Methylobacillus flagellatus KT: one gene and its partners. The main gene of each other region encodes a partner of the protein of the gene in region 3 in a complex. Links are inferred from orthologs where the notes say so. Each region holds a gene or a part of one and is shown on either strand. Other genes may lie near its edges. The genes, in order: holA, dnaN and dnaX.

Region 1 (5,646 bases), 620 kb from region 3 along the record:
GCCAGCAATGTCGATTTACCATTATCCGATATCAACCCCTATGCCTTCGAGCCGGCGATTGCACCGCATATCGCCGCCAAACAGGCAGGCGTGCGGATCGATCTGGAGCCTATTGCAGCTGCCTTCAGGCGTTTGCAGGCGCAAGCGAATGTCGTGATCGTCGAGGGCGCGGGCGGTTTCTATGTGCCGTTGGATGAGCAGCATGATATGGCCGACCTTGCTGCCAAGCTTGGTTTGCCGGTGATTCTGGTGGTCGGCATGCGCCTGGGATGCATCAATCATGCATTGTTGACAGCCGAGGCGATCAGGCAACGCGGCCTGACGCTGGCTGGCTGGGTCGCGAACCAAGTGGATCCTGGGATGGCGATGCTGGAAGACAACCTGCAGACGTTGAAGCAGCGTATGCCTTCGATCTATCTAGGGTTTATTCCATGGCAGGATCAAGCAAGCACTGCTGAAGACACGGATATTGTGAGTGTATTGTGGCAGTGAGGAAGTATTTCAATACCTTGAAGTGCCGCTGTACAAATCATGCTGGCAAATAAATTCCAATACCTTGTCAGGTACTAAGTAGCGCGGTGTGCAGCCATATGCAAGAGATTCCCGGATCTTGGTCGCCGAGATGTCCAGCGCGGTGATTTCCTGCACCCATATCCCATGCTCCGCTTGAATAGGCAATTGTTGTGCGTCCGAGAGCATATGCGTCTGGAGGAATGCGTCCAATACCAGGTTGCTTGAAGGCAATGCCGCGCCAGGTCGTGTGGTCACCACAATATGCGCGAATTGCAATAGCTCCTGCCAGCGGTGCCAGCTGGTGATACCGGCAAAGGCATCCATGCCCATCAGCAGGCAGAGCCTGGCCTTGCCCTGCAATCCTTCGTGCAGGAATTGCAGGGTGTCTATGGTATAGGAGTAGCCTTGCCGCTCCAGCTCCTGCGTATCCAGCTTGAATAAGGGATTGCCGGCAATCGCGAGGGCAACCATTTCCGCGCGTTGCGTGGCAGAGGTCATGGGCTGTTCACGGTGGGGAGGCGTGGCGGAGGGGATAAAGCGGACTTCCGCCAAACCCAAGGACTCGGCCAGTTCCTGCGCCATGCGCAGGTGACCGAAGTGGATGGGATCGAAGGTGCCGCCCATCACGCCGATGAGCGGCAAGGGTGTTGCTGGAGGTGCCATGCCAAGCGTCATGCTGGTGAAATGCAGGTGTGAGGGCATCAGGCCCTGACTTCACCATCGCCCAGCACGATGTACTTGAGGCTGGTCAATCCTTCGAGACCGACCGGACCGCGGGCATGCAGCTTGTCGGTGGAAATGCCGATCTCGGCACCCAGGCCGTATTCGAAGCCATCGGCAAAGCGGGTGGAAGCGTTGACGATGACACTGCTGGAGTCCACTTCGCGCAAGAAGCGGCGCGCGTTGGTGTAGTTCTCGGTGACGATGGCCTCGGTATGCTGGGAAGAGTACTGATTGATATGGGCGATGGCTTCGTCCACATCCGCAACCACCTTCACCGAGATGATCGCGGCAAGGTATTCGGTGTAGTAGTCCTCTTCGGTGGCAGGCTTGGCCTGCGGCACCAGCGCGCGGGTTTCGCTGCAGCCGCGGATTTCCACGCCCTTGCTGATCAGCATCGCAGTTAGCGGTGGCAACGCTTCTTGCGCAATGCTGCGCGCTACCAACAGCGATTCCGCGGTGTTGCAGGTGCCGAGGCGCTGGGTCTTGGAGTTCTCCAGGATGCGCAATGCCTTGGCGAGGTCGGCGCTTTCGTCAATATAGACATGGCAATTGCCATCAAGATGTTTGATGACAGGGATGCGCGCTTCGTTGGAGATGCGCTCGATCAGGCCTTTGCCGCCGCGCGGCACAATGACGTCGACATAATCCTTCATGGTGATGAGTTCGCCGACAGCGGCGCGGTCGGTCGTCGCTACCACTTGCACTGCGCTGGCAGGCAGCGCTGCGGCAGCCAGGCCTTCATGCACGATGGCGGCCAGGGCGCGGTTGCACTGGATGGCTTCGGAGCCGCCACGCAGGATGGCGGCATTACCGGACTTGATGCAGAGGCCGGCGGCGTCGACAGTGACATTGGGGCGCGCTTCGTAGATGATGCCGATCACGCCCAAGGGCACGCGCATCTTACCAATCTGGATGCCGGATGGGCGGTATTTGAAGTCCGACATTTCCCCGATAGGGTCGGGCAGGCCGGCGATTTGCTCCAAGCCTTCCGCCATGGTGTCGATGCCTTTTTCGCTCAGCACGAGGCGGTCCAGCATGGCGGGCTCCAGGCCGTGACGGCGCGCTGCTTCCAGGTCGGCTGCGTTGGCGGCCAGCAATGTGTCGCGCTCGCGGCGGATGGCGGTGGCGATGGCGCGCAAGGCCTTGTTTTTGGTCTCGGTGTCGGCGCGCGCCATTGCGCGTGAAGCGGTGCGGGCTTCGCTGCCGAGCTGTTGCATGTAGTGTTTGATGTCTTCCATTCCTGCCTCTATTTCCTGCTGCCTATGCGCGCCAGACCGAAGCACAGGCGCGAGATTTCCAGCCATGGATCCTGGTTCAACAGGCCTTTGGCGGCTTTGTCGATTTCAGCCAGTTTTTGCAGCGCAGCCTCAAGCTGGCGCATGCTAAGACGAGAGAGCGCCCGTTTCACCAGGTTTTGCCGTTCGCCGTAAATCCTGGCTTGCTGCATGGCGCTGTTGAGATTGCCGCCGCGGCTTTCAGCATATTTTACCTTGACCAGCCCGCGCAACACCCAGGCCAGGGCGCTCATGATGGCAACCGGTTGTGCGCCTTCCTCGCGCAGGCCATGCAATATGCGCACCGCATGCTCGCTATCGCCACTCAGCACGGCATCGCCCAGTTGAAAGGCATCATAGCGCGAAACATTCAATACCGCTTCCCGCACCTTGCTGCCATCCAGCGTGCCTTCAGGGTACAGCAGGCCGAGTTTCTGGATTTCCTGGTGTGCGGCGAGCAGGTTGCCTTCAACCTGGTGGGCGAGGAATTCCAGCGTTTCCTGATCGGTATTCTGGCCCTGACCGGCAAGGCGGTTCGCGATCCATTGCGGCAAGGCCGATGGCGCGACTTCATGGAGTGCAAGCGAGACGCCGTGATTTTCCAATGCAGCAAACCAGGCGCTGTTCTTGGCGTCGCGCTCTAGCTTGGGCAGGATGACGATGGTCACTGTATCGGGGATGGCGTGTTCCGCCAGTGCGGTCAGGGCCTTGCCGCCGTCCACGCCGGGCTTGCCCGACGGAACCGCGATCTCGAGGATGCGCCGGCTGGCGAACAGGGAAATGGATTGACCGAAGGCTGCCACTTGTTGCCAGTTAAAATTGCGCTCCACAGTGAGGCGGGTGCGTTCGTCGTAGCCTGCGGCCCGCGCGGCAGCACGGATGGCATCCAGGCTCTCGCGCTGGGCCAGGGGCTCATCGCCCATGAGGACATAAAGCGGTGCCAGGCCTTGGGCCAGGTGCCGCTCCAGCTCCTGCGGCTTGATCCTCATTCCACGGTGTCGTCCAGCGAGCGTAGGTCAGGTGCGCGCGGCTTGCCTTTGGCCGGTTTGATGACCATGAGGCGGCGCAGCAATTCGCGCACAGCATCATCCTTCATGTCATTGTAGAGCCGCTCCTGCTCAAGCTGTTTGGCGAGCAACTGCGCATCGTCATAAGTGATCTCACGCCGGCCCCTGATAGTCTGCACATCGCCCCAGGTTTCACTGGAGGGATCGCGCACACGGAAATTCACGGTATAGAAAAGCTCGAATTCGCGCACCAGGCCGCGGCCGCTCAAAGAAAGAATGCGCTGTTCCTGCGACTCGCTCATGATTTCAAGGAGCAGGTCGGCCTGGTCCGGCGAACTGACGATCTTGACGCCATTCACCGTCAGCGAGCGTTTGAATGGCTTGGAGATGGAAATGGTCGGCCCCTGAATGAACAAGGTATTGAACTTGAGGTCAGCCACGCCGCGCATCTTGAAGCCGCAGGCAGTGAGCGCCAGGAGCATGGCAAGCAGAATCCAGCGGGCGATGCGCATATACATGGTTTATCCTACGACGATGTTGACGAGTTTGTTAGGCACGACGATGATCTTGCGCACGCTGCCTTCGGCCAGGTATTTCTGGATGCATTCCTGCTGCACAGCCAGGGCTTCGATCGCGGCCTTGTCCAGTGTGCGGGAAACGGTCATGCTGCCTCGCAGTTTGCCGTTGACCTGTAGCACCAGCTCGATTTCATCCTGCACCATGGCGGCCTTGTTGGCAACCGGCCAGCGGGTGTCGAGGAGCTGGGTGCCCGGGCGTAGCGCCTGCCAGAGTGCATGGCAAATGTGAGGCACAATGGGCGAAAGCAGCAATATGATATTTTCCAGTGCCTCCTGGCGGATGGCGCGCGTCGTCGCGTCATGGCCTTCGATCTTGGCATAGGCATTCATGAGCTCCATCACTGCTGCAATGGCGGTATTGAACGCATGGCGGCGCCCATAGTCATCAGTCACTTTTTCGATGGTCTGGTGCAGCTGGCGGCGGAAAGCCTTGAGCTCGGCTGAAAGGTCGCCCATGGTGAATGCCGCCACGATGCCGGATTCGACGTGGTTGGCGACAGCGGTCCACACGCGCTTGAGGAAACGATGTGCCCCCTCTACGCCGGCATCGGACCACTCCAGGCTTTGCTCGGGCGGTGCCGCGAACATCATGAACAGGCGGGCGGTGTCTGCGCCGTAATTGTCGATGAGTTCCTGCGGGTCGACCGTATTGCCCTTGGACTTCGACATTTTGCTGCCGTCCTTCAATACCATGCCCTGGGTGAGCAGCTTGGTGAATGGCTCATCATGCCGGACCAGGCCGACATCGCGCATGAGCTTGTTGAAGAAGCGTGCGTATAGCAAATGCAGGATAGCGTGTTCGATGCCGCCAATATATTGGTCGACTGGCAGCCAGTAGTTGGCACGCTCGTCCACCATGCTGCTATGGGCATCAAAGCTGGCGTAGCGCGCGAAGTACCAGGATGATTCGACAAAGGTATCCATGGTATCGGTCTCGCGCGTCGCTTTTTCGCCGCAGCTCGGGCAGGTGGTTTCGTAAAAAGCCGGATCTTTCTTGATTGGAGAGCCGACGCCATCCATGACCACGTCTTCCGGCAGGACGACGGGCAATTGCTCCGCAGGCACCGGCACTTCGCCGCAGCTTGGGCAATGCACGATGGGAATTGGGCAACCCCAATAGCGCTGGCGCGAGATGCCCCAGTCGCGCAGGCGATATTGCGTCCGCCTCTTGCCCAGGTTCTTGGCAGCCAATGCTGCGGCGATGGCGTCACTGGCCTGGCTGAAATCCAAGCCGTTGAAATCGCCCGAGTCGAACAGGATGCCGTGCTCGGTATAAGCTGCCTGCAATGGCAATTCAAGCTCCCCGTGAGCTGGCTTGATCACCGCCTTGATCGGCAACTTATACTTGCTGGCAAACTCGAAATCGCGTTCGTCGTGCGCGGGCACGGCCATGACGGCGCCTTCGCCATAGCTGATCAATACGTAGTTGGCGACCCAGACCGGCAGTTTTTCTCCGGTGATTGGATGCAGTACGAACAGGCCAGAATTCATGCCTTTTTTCTCGGCGGTGGCAAGGTCGGCTTCCGCCACGCTGCCCCGCTTGCATTCCTC
Region 2 (5,518 bases), 1.7 Mb from region 3 along the record:
AAATCACATGGGTCCAATACGGGCTTGGTATGGGAAAAGCAAGCCCGACATTATTTCATCAATGGCAAATCCCGCCAAATGACCGTGGTAAAAATGTGCCACATATTGGATACTTTTCCCATTATCCGGCTCAGGAATATCCCTATGAAAGATCAATGGAATGTGTACAAAATTGCCCCGATTGACCATGGCTGGCTTTATCTCAGGACCGTAGGCGAAACCGCACACCTGCTGGGCGGTCACTGGGCGGAAGCAGCAGTCAATGGGCTAGTGGCAGATCATCCCACTGTAGAAACATTCCTGGCGAGTTACCACTATGCCCATGATGCCGCACTCGCGCATGGCTATGACGGCATCAACCGCCAGGAACCAGTGGTATTCTGGTTTCCGGATGCTGCGGTATTCAACTATGGATTTGTTTTCAAGTCGGATATTGGCGGCATTACCTATGTTGTTTCGCCCAAACCATTGAAATGGCTGGATTCCCTTTCCGGAAAGTGAAGGTATAAGCCACTATCATCTCCACTGGCGGGAACACCTTTACCTGGTACTGCACTCGTGCAGAAGCGCCGTTTTTTCCGGCAGCTTCTGCAGCCTTCAATCAAACATCAAGATTGCTCACACCCAGCGCATTGCCTTCGATAAAGGCGCGGCGCGGCTCCACCTGATCTCCCATCAACGTAGTGAAGATTTCATCAGCGGCAATTGCATCATCGATCTGCACTCTGAGTAAGCGGCGTACGGCGGGATCCATGGTAGTTTCCCACAACTGTTCTGGGTTCATTTCGCCCAGCCCTTTGTAACGCTGGATATTGAGTCCGTGCTTGGCTTCGGACATGAGCCAGTCAAGGGCCTCCTTGAAGCTGTTGACCGGTTGCTGTTTCTCGCCCCGCTTGATAGTCGCACCTTCGCCTACGAGTCCTTGCAATGTCAGGGAAGTTGCAAGAATTTGCTGGTAATCGCCACTGTTGATGAAATCGCTATCGATCACGCTGGCTTGCAGGTTGCCGTGGATGTACTTGTTGATTTCCAAACGGTAATCACCGTTTTCCTGGTTCTGCGTCACCAGCACTTCACTGCCTGTGTGACCCAGCAAGGCCCGTAGCTTTGCTGCTGTCGCTTCGGCTTGTGTTTCAGTGTCCAACTCGAGCTTGCCCAGGCTGATCAATGCACGCAGGATGCTTTCATCGTACAAGGGGCTCAGCCGGCGGATAATGGCTTCAGTCAATACCATTTGTTTGGCAATGGCAGCCAGTGCTTCGCCGCTGATGGTTTCACCATCGGCCTGCTTGAGCAGTTCCGCCCCCTTGAGCGCGGATTGCAGAAGATACTGGTCCAGTTCCTGCTCATCCTTGAGATAACGCTCGTCACGGCCTTGCTTGACCTTGTACAAGGGAGGCTGGGCAATATAGACATGGCCGCGTTCGACCAGCTCGCCCATCTGGCGGTAGAAGAAGGTCAGCAACAAGGTTCGGATGTGAGCACCGTCAACGTCGGCATCGGTCATGATGATGATGCGGTGGTATCGCAGCTTTTCGGGATTGAAATCGGCCTTGCCGATCCCAGTACCCAATGCGGTAATCAGGGTCGCAATTTCCTGTGAGGACAACAGCTTGTCGAAACGTGCTTTTTCCACATTCAGGATTTTGCCCTTCAATGGGAGAATGGCCTGGAATTTGCGGTCCCGACCCTGTTTTGCTGATCCGCCCGCCGAATCTCCCTCGACGAGGTAGAGTTCGCTGAGGGCTGGGTCTTTTTCCTGGCAGTCGGCCAGCTTGCCTGGTAGGCCCATGGTATCCATGGCACCTTTGCGGCGTGTCATTTCACGTGCCTTGCGGGCAGCATCGCGCGCCCGGGCGGCATCGATAATCTTGTTGCAGATGATCTTGGCTTCGTTCGGGTTTTCCAGCAGGAATTCGGCCAGTTTCGCAGATACCACTTCCTGCACAACGGGCTGTACTTCACTGGATACGAGCTTGTCCTTGGTCTGGGAAGAGAATTTCGGCTCGGGTACCTTGACGGATAATACGCAAGTCAATCCTTCCCGCATATCGTCTCCGCTGGTATCTACCTTGGCCTTTTTCGCCAAATCATTCTGCTCGATATAACTGTTGAGCGTGCGCGTCATGGCCGTACGCAATCCGGTCAAATGGGTTCCACCGTCACGCTGGGGAATGTTATTGGTGAAGCACAATACGTTTTCACTGTAGGAGTCGTTCCATTGCATGGAGACTTCTACGATGATGCCGTCTTTTTCACCCGATGCATAGAAAGGCTTAGGGTGCAGGACGGTCTTGCTGCGGTTCATGTATTCGACAAAGCCCCTGACGCCGCCAGAGTGGGCAAAATTTTCCGATTTTCCGTTGCGCTGGTCGATCAACTCGATCTTGACACCATTGTTGAGGAAGGAAAGCTCACGGATGCGTTTTGCCAAAATTTCAAAATGAAATTCCACATTGGTGAATGTTTCAGTGGACGCAAGGAAGTGTACCTCGGTACCGCGCCGTTCCGTTGTCCCGGTAATGGTGAGTGGAGAAACAGCCACCCCTCGGCGGAATTCCATCTGATGGACCTGGCCATTGCGGAAAATCCGCAATTTCAGCCAGTCTGAAAGCGCGTTCACGACAGAAACGCCCACCCCGTGCAAACCACCGGAAACCTTGTAGGAATTCTGGTCAAACTTGCCCCCGGCATGCAGTTCAGTCATCACGATTTCAGCGGCAGAACGCTTGGGTTCGTGCTTGTCGTCTTCCTTGATGTCGGTTGGAATGCCGCGCCCATTATCGGAAACACTGATGGAATTATCAGGATGGATAGTGACCTTGATGTCATCACAGTGACCTGCCAGGGCTTCATCAATTGCGTTATCCAGCACCTCGAACACCATATGGTGTAAACCGCTGCCATCGGATGTATCGCCAATATACATACCGGGGCGTTTACGAACTGCATCTAGGCCTTCGAGGATTTTAATACTATCGGAATTGTAATCGGTCATAGTCCTGTAGGTTTCACGTGAAACAATAAATTATTTTAATATTCAGTAAGTTAAATTCTCATTGGCATGACGACGTATTTGTAGTTATCGTCGTTTTCAACAGTCACCAGGCAACTGCTATTCGCATCTGCAAAGGAGAAGGTCACGCTTTCGCTATCTGAGTTGTTTAGTACGTCGATCATATAGGTGACGTTAAAGCCGATGTCCAGGTTGCTACCCCCGTAGCTGATTTCAAGCTCTTCTTCGGCTTCTTCCTGCTCGCTGTTGGTGCTGATCAATTTCAGGCTATTGGCTGAGAGCACCATCCTAATGCCACGGTATTTTTCATTGGAAAGAATGGAAGCACGCTGCATGGACAGTAGGATCATCGTGCGATCCACGGAAAAACTGTTCTGGTGTCCTGTCGGGATGACGCGGGTGTAATCCGGGAATTTCCCATCAATCACCTTTGAAATCAAGTGGATATCTCCAAATGCAAAATTAGCTTGGCCATTGGCAAGCTCTATTGTGACCTCATCTTCGCTTTCGTCCAACAGTTTTATCAATTCGATCACCGTCTTGCGAGGCAGAATGATTTCCTGTTTTTCATAGCTGCTGGCAAGTTCGGTGGAAGTGAAACTCAACCTGTGGCCATCGGTACCCACGACATTCAGGCGGTTGCCGTTGACCTCGAACAGCAAGCCATTGAGGTAGTAACGGATATCTTGCTGCGCCATGGCAAACTCGACTTGCTTGAATAGGCGTTTCAAGGATTTCTGGCCGATCTTGATGAGTGTACTGCTGGCATCCTCCGTCTTGGTCATCAATGGATAATCACCGGCAGGCAATGTCTGCAGGTTGAAACGGCTTTTCCCGGTCTTTACCTGGATGCGGCTGTCCTGGGTAGCCATCGTGATTTCAGCGTTTTCAGGCAATGAACGGCAAATATCGAGAAGTTTCTTGGCGGAGATGGTGGTCGAAAGCTCACCCCCTGCGGCTGAGTCTACAGAGAGTGAAATCTGCATTTCGAGATCCGTGGCTGTCAGCTTGATTTTGTCTTGTTTGGCTTCCAGAAGCAGGTTGGAGAGTATAGGCAAGGTATGACGTCTTTCAACAATACTACTGACGGATGAAAGAGGTTTTAGCAGTGTATCGCGATTGATTTTGATGTTCATATCTTTAAAACCTAATATATAAAAAATAAATTGGTAATAACAATAATGTCGGAAACTTCTGTTGATAACGCCATTTTTAAATTTAAAATCAACAACCTTTGAGAGGCTGTACCATCTTGAAACTGTTATACGCTGCTGTGGATAGATTGTGGCTTATTTTACCGCTTTCTGAAAAACGCTTTTAAACTGTATTTCTACCCACAGCCTTTCCATAGGCCTGATGCCCTTCCTAATCGCGGATGACTTGGATCAATACCGCGATATCGCGTGCCACGTTTTGATCATTCTGCCGCAATTGTTCGATTTCATCGCAAGCGTGCATGACCGTGGTATGGTGCCTACCGCCAAAGGCTTCGCCGATTTCAGGAAAGCTGTGGTTGGTGAGCTCACGTGCCAGTGTCATGGCAATCTGTCGTGGACGGGCAAAGTTGCGTGAGCGCTTCTTGCTGTACATCTCGGCGACCTTGATCTTGTAATAATCAGCAACGGTTTTCTGGATGTTCTCGATGGTGATCTGGCGGCCACGTACAGCGATCAGATCCTTTAGGGCTTCCTTGGCCAGGCTGACGTCGATGGCATGCCCGGTGAAGTTGGCCATCGCGATGATGCGGTTCAGTGCGCCCTCGAGTTCACGAACGCTGGAGCGCACTTGCTTGGCAATAAAGAATGCTACATCTTCATCCAGCGTGACCCTGGCTGCTTCTGCTTTCTTGAGCAGGATCGCGACGCGCATTTCCAGCTCGGGCGGTTCTACTGCCACGGTCAGACCCCAGCTGAAGCGTGTGCGCAGGCGTTCATCGACATCGGCGATTTCCTTGGGATAGGTATCGCAGGTGATGATGATTTGTTTCTTGGCTTCAATCAGCGAATTGAAGGCATAGAAGAACTCTTCCTGCGTGCGGCTCTTCTTGGCGAAGAACTGGATATCGTCGATCAACAGTAGATCCAGGGAATGATACTGGCGCTTGAATTCGTCGAAAGCCTTGTGTTCGTAGGCTTTCACCACATCTGAAACATAGCGTTCGGCGTGCAGATAGCGGATCTTGGCATCGGGTCGCTGCGACTTCAGGTGGTTGCCGATCGCTTGCAGAACATGGGTCTTGCCCAAGCCGACCCCGCCATAGATGAACAATGGGTTATAGGCAGTACCTGGGTTTTCTGCTACTTGGATTGCTGCAGCGCGAGCCAATTGATTGGCCTTGCCCGTGACAAAATTGTCAAAGCGGAATGCCGGGTTGAGACCGCTGGTCTCCGTTAACGTTTTGGGTTTTTTGGGCGCGGCTGAAGCGGGTTTGGCAGGCGAGACAGTTTTCGTGACTTTGCTGATTTCAGCTTCAATTTTTGCTGCAGCGCCGGGCGCTTCAGC
Region 3 (5,639 bases):
GCTTGGCTGATCGCTGTGAAGAACATTAAGGCTAGCGCCCCCATCCATCCCGCCGCCCGGATCACTCATTGATCAGCGTACGTGGCGGCGCTCCAGAAGGGCCTGGGCGAGGGTGCCGCTATCCACATGCTCGATCTCTCCTCCCATGGGCAGGCCTCGCGCAATGCGGCTGACCTGGATACCTCGGGCGCGTAATAGTTCGCTGACGTAATGCGCAGTTGCTTCGCCTTCCACGGTGTAGTTCGTGGCTAGGATGACTTCTTCCACTTTGCCATCCTGGGCACGCTTGAGCAGCTTATCCAGGTGGATGTCTCGAGGACCGATGCCGTCCAACGGTGATAGCCTGCCCATGAGGACAAAATACATGCCCTGGTAGGTTTGGGTTTGTTCCAGCATCATGAGGTCGCTGGGCATTTCCACAATGCAGAGCAATGTACGGTCTCGAGCCGGAGAGGCGCAAAGTGGGCAAATCTCCTGCTCGCTGAAGTTGTTGCACAGGTTGCAATGGCTGACTACTTGCAAAGCCTGGTCCAGCGACTTGGCAAGTATGCCAGCGCCCTTGCGGTCGCGCTGCAACAAGTAGTAAGCCATGCGAAGGGCGGATTTTGGCCCTACGCCCGGCAGACAGCGTAAGGCTTCGACCAGTTGTTCCAGGGCAGGAGGGTTACGCATGCCGGCTGAGGTAAATCAGAATGGCAGTTTCATGCCAGGGGGGATTGGCAGGCCCGCCGTCAGGCTGCTCATCCGTTCCTGGGAGGTAGCCTCGGCCTTGCGCGCCGCGTCATTGAAGGCTGCCGCAATCATGTCCTCCAATAGCTCTTTGTCATCTCCCAGTACACTGTCGTCGATGCTGACACGGCGCACTTCATGGCGGCAGGTCATGGTGATCTTGACCATGCCCGAGGCTGCTTGGCCTTCGACTTCAATCTTGCCCAATTCTTCCTGGGCGCGCTTCATGTTTTCCTGCATTTGCTGGGCCTGCTTCATGAGGTTGCCCAAGCCGCCTTTCATCATGTCTGTATCCTCCGGATTTATTGAAGTGGTTTGATGCTTGATGGAATGATCTGGGCGCCGAAATCCTTGATCAGCGCTTGCACAAAGCCATCATTGTGAATTGCGTTCTCCGCATGGGCCTGCAGGGCGGCTTTTTCCTGACTCATCAACTGGGCTGGCGTATTGCCGCTGCCGCCCAGGGCGAAAGTCAGTTTGATCTTGCGGCCAAAATGCTGCTCAACGGCACTTTGCAGCTTTTCCTCATAACCCATGCCCAGCAGGTGCTTTTGCGTCGGCGGCACGGAGAATGCAATATGGTCTTCATCGAAGCTTGCTACTTCGCAATTTTGTGCCAGCGCCCGGGCCAGGCCGAGTTTCAACCTGTCCACCAATGCACGCCAATTGCCGTCGAAGCTTCGCGTGACCGCTGAGGCAGGGGCTTCTTGCGTGCTGGATGCTGCGGCGGAGAAGGCGCCTGGGCTGAGCGCTTGAGAGTCCCGAGAGGTCGCTGACTCAGGCGTGGGCTCCGGGCTGGCTTCGCGCATGTTCGGCGCAGGGATCCTGACAGCTGGTTCACTGACGGCAAGAGCGGCACTGGCGCGAGGCCGCGTGCTTTCTGCAACGGTAGAGGATGCCGCTGGCGGTGGTGCTGCCTTTGTCGAAGATGTTTGTTCTCCTGGGCGGAATGCCAGCATACGCAGCAATGCCATGGTGAACCCAGCAAACTCATCGGGCGCCAAGCCGAGATCTCGCCTGGCGAGAAGGGCAATTTGGTAATAGAGCTGTATTTCCTCTGGGCGCATGCGAGCCGCGATGTCGAGAAGAGTCTGACGGTCGGGATGGTCAATCGCAATACTATCTGGCACAGCTTGTGCAATGGCGATTTCATGCAGCAGGTTGGCAAGGTCGCTCAATGCCGCGTCGAAGGAAATCGCGCGTTCTTCCATGGCGCGCGCCTGGGCGAGCAAGGCATTGCCATCTTGGGCGAGCAGGGCGTTGAGCAGCTCGAACAGGTAAGCCTGGTCGATTGCACCCAGCATGGTACGCACCTCTTTTTCGTTGACGCTGTCGCCGCCATAGGCAATCGCCTGATCCAGCAGGGACAATGCATCACGCATACTGCCATTGGCAGAGCGGCCTATCAATTGCAGTGCAACAGGCTCGAAGGTAATGTTTTCCTGGGTCAATACATGCTGCAAGTGTGCGGCAATACCGCTGCTCGACATTTGCCGGAGGTTGAACTGAAGGCAGCGCGACAGGATGGTAACCGGGACCTTCTGCGGGTCAGTGGTGGCCAGAATAAACTTGACGTGGGCCGGGGGTTCTTCCAGCGTTTTCAACATGGCATTGAAGGCATGCCCGGTGAGCTGGTGAACTTCATCAAGCATGTAGACTTTGTAGCGGCCCTGGGTGGGGGCGTAAATGGCTTTTTCCAGCAGCGAGGTCATGTCATCAACCCCGCGGTTGGATGCGGCATCCATCTCGACATAATCGAGGAAGCTACCCTTGTCGATCGCGACGCAGGCCGTACATTGGCCGCAAGGGTTTGCGCTGACGCCGCGTTCGCAATTCAGGGATTTTGCCAGTATACGGGAGAGGGTGGTCTTGCCAACGCCGCGGGTACCCGTGAACAGGTATGCATGGTGTAGTCGCTGCTGCTGCAATGCATTGGTGAGGGCGCGCACCACATGCTCCTGACCTACCAGCTCATCAAAGGATTTTGGACGCCATTTGCGGGCAAGAACCTGATAGCTCATCGGCGTATAAACTCATTGGATGTCATGCGTTGCAGGTGCCTGCTTTGCCAGTGGCGTGCACATTTGGAACAATTGATCCGGCGCTTCCCATGCAATCAGGCGTGTCTGATTCTCTAAATTTAAGAGGCGAGCCCAACCCCCGGCACTTGCTTCAATAGTTGTGGCTGCTTCCTTCCGGACCTGACCAGGTTGGCTACTTTGCAATGCGGGGAGGCCCGCCAGACGCCATTCTAACTCAAACCTGCGGCACTCCACCAGCGCTTTCATCGGTCAAGACAAAGATAGATTAAGTACCATCCTTGCGATATATTGGGCAAAGCACAATGAATGATAACTAACAATAGAGAGCGCCATGATGCATCAGGCTGACCGTTATTTTATGCGGCTCATCCAGCCTTTCCTGGGAAACAAGCCACCAGAAATCGCCAAGGCAGTTGTACTTGGTATGGCAATCCTATCCATCCTGGTGCTGGCGGAAAGCTTGGCCTGCGTCTTCTGGATATTCACTCTTTCCAGCCTGGGGGAAGGATATGCAGTGATGGCGGCCGTGCCGTACATCTACATCATCATTTCCTATAGCAGCTTGCTGGTGTTCTACCATTTCAAGCGTTTCGATGCCTTTACCTTCACCCAACTGGTCATGCTGCTGGTGATGCCGTTCTTTATGCAATGGATCATTGGCGGGCTTCAGGCCTCTAGCGGTGTTGCTTTCTGGGCCATACTGTCGCCCGTCGGCGCACTGATGATTCTGGGCACCCGGCAGTCCACCCCCTGGTTCATCTTATTTGGGCTGCTGGCAGTGCTGTCATGGTGGCTGAACGACCAGTTTTCCATGCATGCCTTGCCGATCCCCGGGGATATCCGGGATGCATTTTTTGCGATCAATATGGCCGGGGTATCGGTCATCCTGTACATCGCAATGCGCTATTTCCAATCTGAGAAAGCGAAAGTGCTGGAAGCATTGGCGGTGGAAAAATCGCGTTCGGAGCAACTGTTGCGAAGCATATTGCCGGAGTCAGTTGCCAAGCGGCTGCATGAAACCCAGTGTGGCCGCATCGCAGATAGTCATGACGCCGTCACCATCCTGTTTGCGGATATCGTGAACTTCACCCAGATTTCGGCAGGGATGACACCTGCTGCTGTGGTTGACCTGCTCAACCATGTCTTTTCCCGCTTCGACCAGCTTGCCGCCCAGTATGGCGTGGAAAAAATCAAGACTATAGGGGATGCTTACATGGTGATTGCGGGGGCGCCCAGTCCCCGGACAGACCATGCCCACGTCATGGCGGACATGGCGCTGGAAGTGCCTGCCTTGCTCGACAAGGTTTCCAGAGAGATCGGCATGCCATTGGCAATGCGGATTGGAATGAACAGTGGTGCAGTGGTGGCCGGTATTATCGGCAACACCCGGTTCAGCTACGATTTATGGGGGGATGCTGTCAATATCGCCAGCCGTATGGAAACGACCGGGCTGCCCAACGAAATCCAAGTTTCAGCCGCTACCTATGAGCTGCTGAAGGCGGATTACTGCTTTGAGCCGCGTTGTGGTGTGGATGTCAAGGGAAAAGGCAAAGTAGTGACCTATTTGCTTAAGGGAAGGATGGACAAACATGATGTTGATGTATCAAGATGACCTGAATCCCAACAATCACGCCATTCTGCAACATTTGCTATTTGCATATTTAATTTAAATTTTTTTGCTTTTTCCTCCGTTATTGCAGTCATCCAGTGTGCGAGTTCGCGCAGCATTGGGCTCATTGACGAAGGAATAGCATGAAACAACTCCTGAAGGATATTACAGTTCACCGTATGGTGATGATCGTGCTGGTTTTCATCAGCATCCTGATCCTGACCCTTTCCGCCATAGGATTGGCTGGGATGAATGCGGCAGGGAAGGAGCTTGAGGTCAGCCACGCGACGCTCAGGCAATCCCAATCCCTAGTCTTGGCCAATGAAAATCTGCTGCGCGCCCGGCTCAGGCTGGTCAGGCAACATGATTATCTTGAGGCTGGAGACCTGAAGGCAAGCCAGGCCGAATCTCTGCATGTCCGCTCTGCAATGAAGGAGGCCGATGCCAGTTTCAATGCTTTCCTGCAGGGGGCATCATCAGTAGACATCGATGCAATTCGTCAGCTCAAAGCCCATTACATCCTGGTGCATGATGAAGTGGAGAAGCTGATTGAATTGCTTGAACAAGGCGATATTACCAAGTACAGGCAGCATAATATCAGCGTCGTTGCTGGCGCCAGTCGTCACTTCGGCAATGCGGCCCGGGAAGTCAATGGTCTGTTGGAGCAGCAAGGGCAAGCCATGCTGGAAAATGCACAGAAAAACCGCAAGCTGCTGATGGTTGCAGTGGCTTGCGTTCTCGGCGTCTGCCTAGTACTGCTGGTTCTGGCTGATCGGTATGTTGTGCATTTTGTCCGGATGCCGTTGGATCAGGTGAAAGCGTATTTCCAGAAAATTGCCGATGGGGACCTCACCTTTCCTATAGAGCCATTCGGCAAGAATTGTCCAGGGCAGATATATCCTTACCTGATCGACATGAAAGACAGTCTTGCCAAGATGGTCCGCCAGGTACGCGATAGTGTTGAGCAGATCAACAACGGCACCGCCGAAATCGCCCAGGGCAACAACGATCTTTCGCACCGTACCGAGGAGCAGGCGAGTTCGCTCGAGGAAACTGCCAGCAGCATGGAGGAGCTCGCGGAAACCGTGGCGCATAATGCAGAAAACGCTAGGACGGCGACAGGCATGGTGCAAAATACGGTGGCTGTGGCAAAGCAAGGCGAGGCTGCCATGGATGAGGTCGTGCGGATCATGCAGGAGATCAGCGCCAAATCTGCGCAGATCGAGGAGATTACCGGGCTGATTGACGGCATTGCTTTC

Evidence for each region.
Region 1: the proteins of dnaX (region 3) and holA are in contact, whole or in part, in a cryo-EM structure (PDB 8GIZ), measured with the Escherichia coli proteins. The link is inferred for Methylobacillus flagellatus KT from one-to-one orthologs.
Region 2: the proteins of dnaX (region 3) and dnaN are in contact, whole or in part, in a cryo-EM structure (PDB 8GIZ), measured with the Escherichia coli proteins. The link is inferred for Methylobacillus flagellatus KT from one-to-one orthologs.

What each region holds. Positions count from the first base shown.
Region 1 is NC_007947.1:2,307,191-2,312,836, reverse strand. What follows is about bases 1,492-4,462. They hold holA (DNA polymerase III subunit delta), read right to left. Parts: upstream 3,500-4,462; coding sequence 2,483-3,499; downstream 1,492-2,482. Other genes in these bases: leuS (leucine--tRNA ligase), read right to left, coding at 4,039-4,462; lptE (LPS assembly lipoprotein LptE), read right to left, coding at 3,496-4,035; MFLA_RS11040 (glutamate-5-semialdehyde dehydrogenase), read right to left, coding at 1,492-2,474. In the rest of the region: bioD (dethiobiotin synthase), read left to right, coding at 1-492; nadD (nicotinate-nucleotide adenylyltransferase), read right to left, coding at 502-1,176; more of MFLA_RS11040, read right to left, coding at 1,215-1,491; more of leuS, read right to left, coding at 4,463-5,646. UniProt on the Escherichia coli protein: Part of the beta sliding clamp loading complex, which hydrolyzes ATP to load the beta clamp onto primed DNA to form the DNA replication pre-initiation complex.
Region 2 is NC_007947.1:322-5,839, reverse strand. What follows is about bases 2,101-4,943. They hold dnaN (DNA polymerase III subunit beta), read right to left. Parts: upstream 4,153-4,943; coding sequence 3,049-4,152; downstream 2,101-3,048. Other genes in these bases: dnaA (chromosomal replication initiator protein DnaA), read right to left, coding at 4,382-4,943; gyrB (DNA topoisomerase (ATP-hydrolyzing) subunit B), read right to left, coding at 2,101-2,998. Also shown: MFLA_RS00020 (hypothetical protein), read left to right, coding at 145-501; more of gyrB, read right to left, coding at 602-2,100; more of dnaA, read right to left, coding at 4,944-5,518. UniProt on the Escherichia coli protein: Confers DNA tethering and processivity to DNA polymerases and other proteins. Acts as a clamp, forming a ring around DNA (a reaction catalyzed by the clamp-loading complex) which diffuses in an ATP-independent manner freely and bidirectionally along dsDNA.
Region 3 is NC_007947.1:1,682,422-1,688,060, reverse strand. The notes cover bases 392-3,355. They hold dnaX (DNA polymerase III subunit gamma/tau), read right to left. Parts: upstream 2,751-3,355; coding sequence 1,032-2,750; downstream 392-1,031. Other genes in these bases: MFLA_RS08050 (adenylate/guanylate cyclase domain-containing protein), read left to right, coding at 3,103-3,355; MFLA_RS08065 (YbaB/EbfC family nucleoid-associated protein), read right to left, coding at 688-1,014; recR (recombination mediator RecR), read right to left, coding at 392-672. Also shown: MFLA_RS08075 (HAD family hydrolase), read left to right, coding at 1-29; more of recR, read right to left, coding at 73-391; more of MFLA_RS08050, read left to right, coding at 3,356-4,383; MFLA_RS08045 (methyl-accepting chemotaxis protein), read left to right, coding at 4,524-5,639. UniProt on the Escherichia coli protein: Part of the beta sliding clamp loading complex, which hydrolyzes ATP to load the beta clamp onto primed DNA to form the DNA replication pre-initiation complex.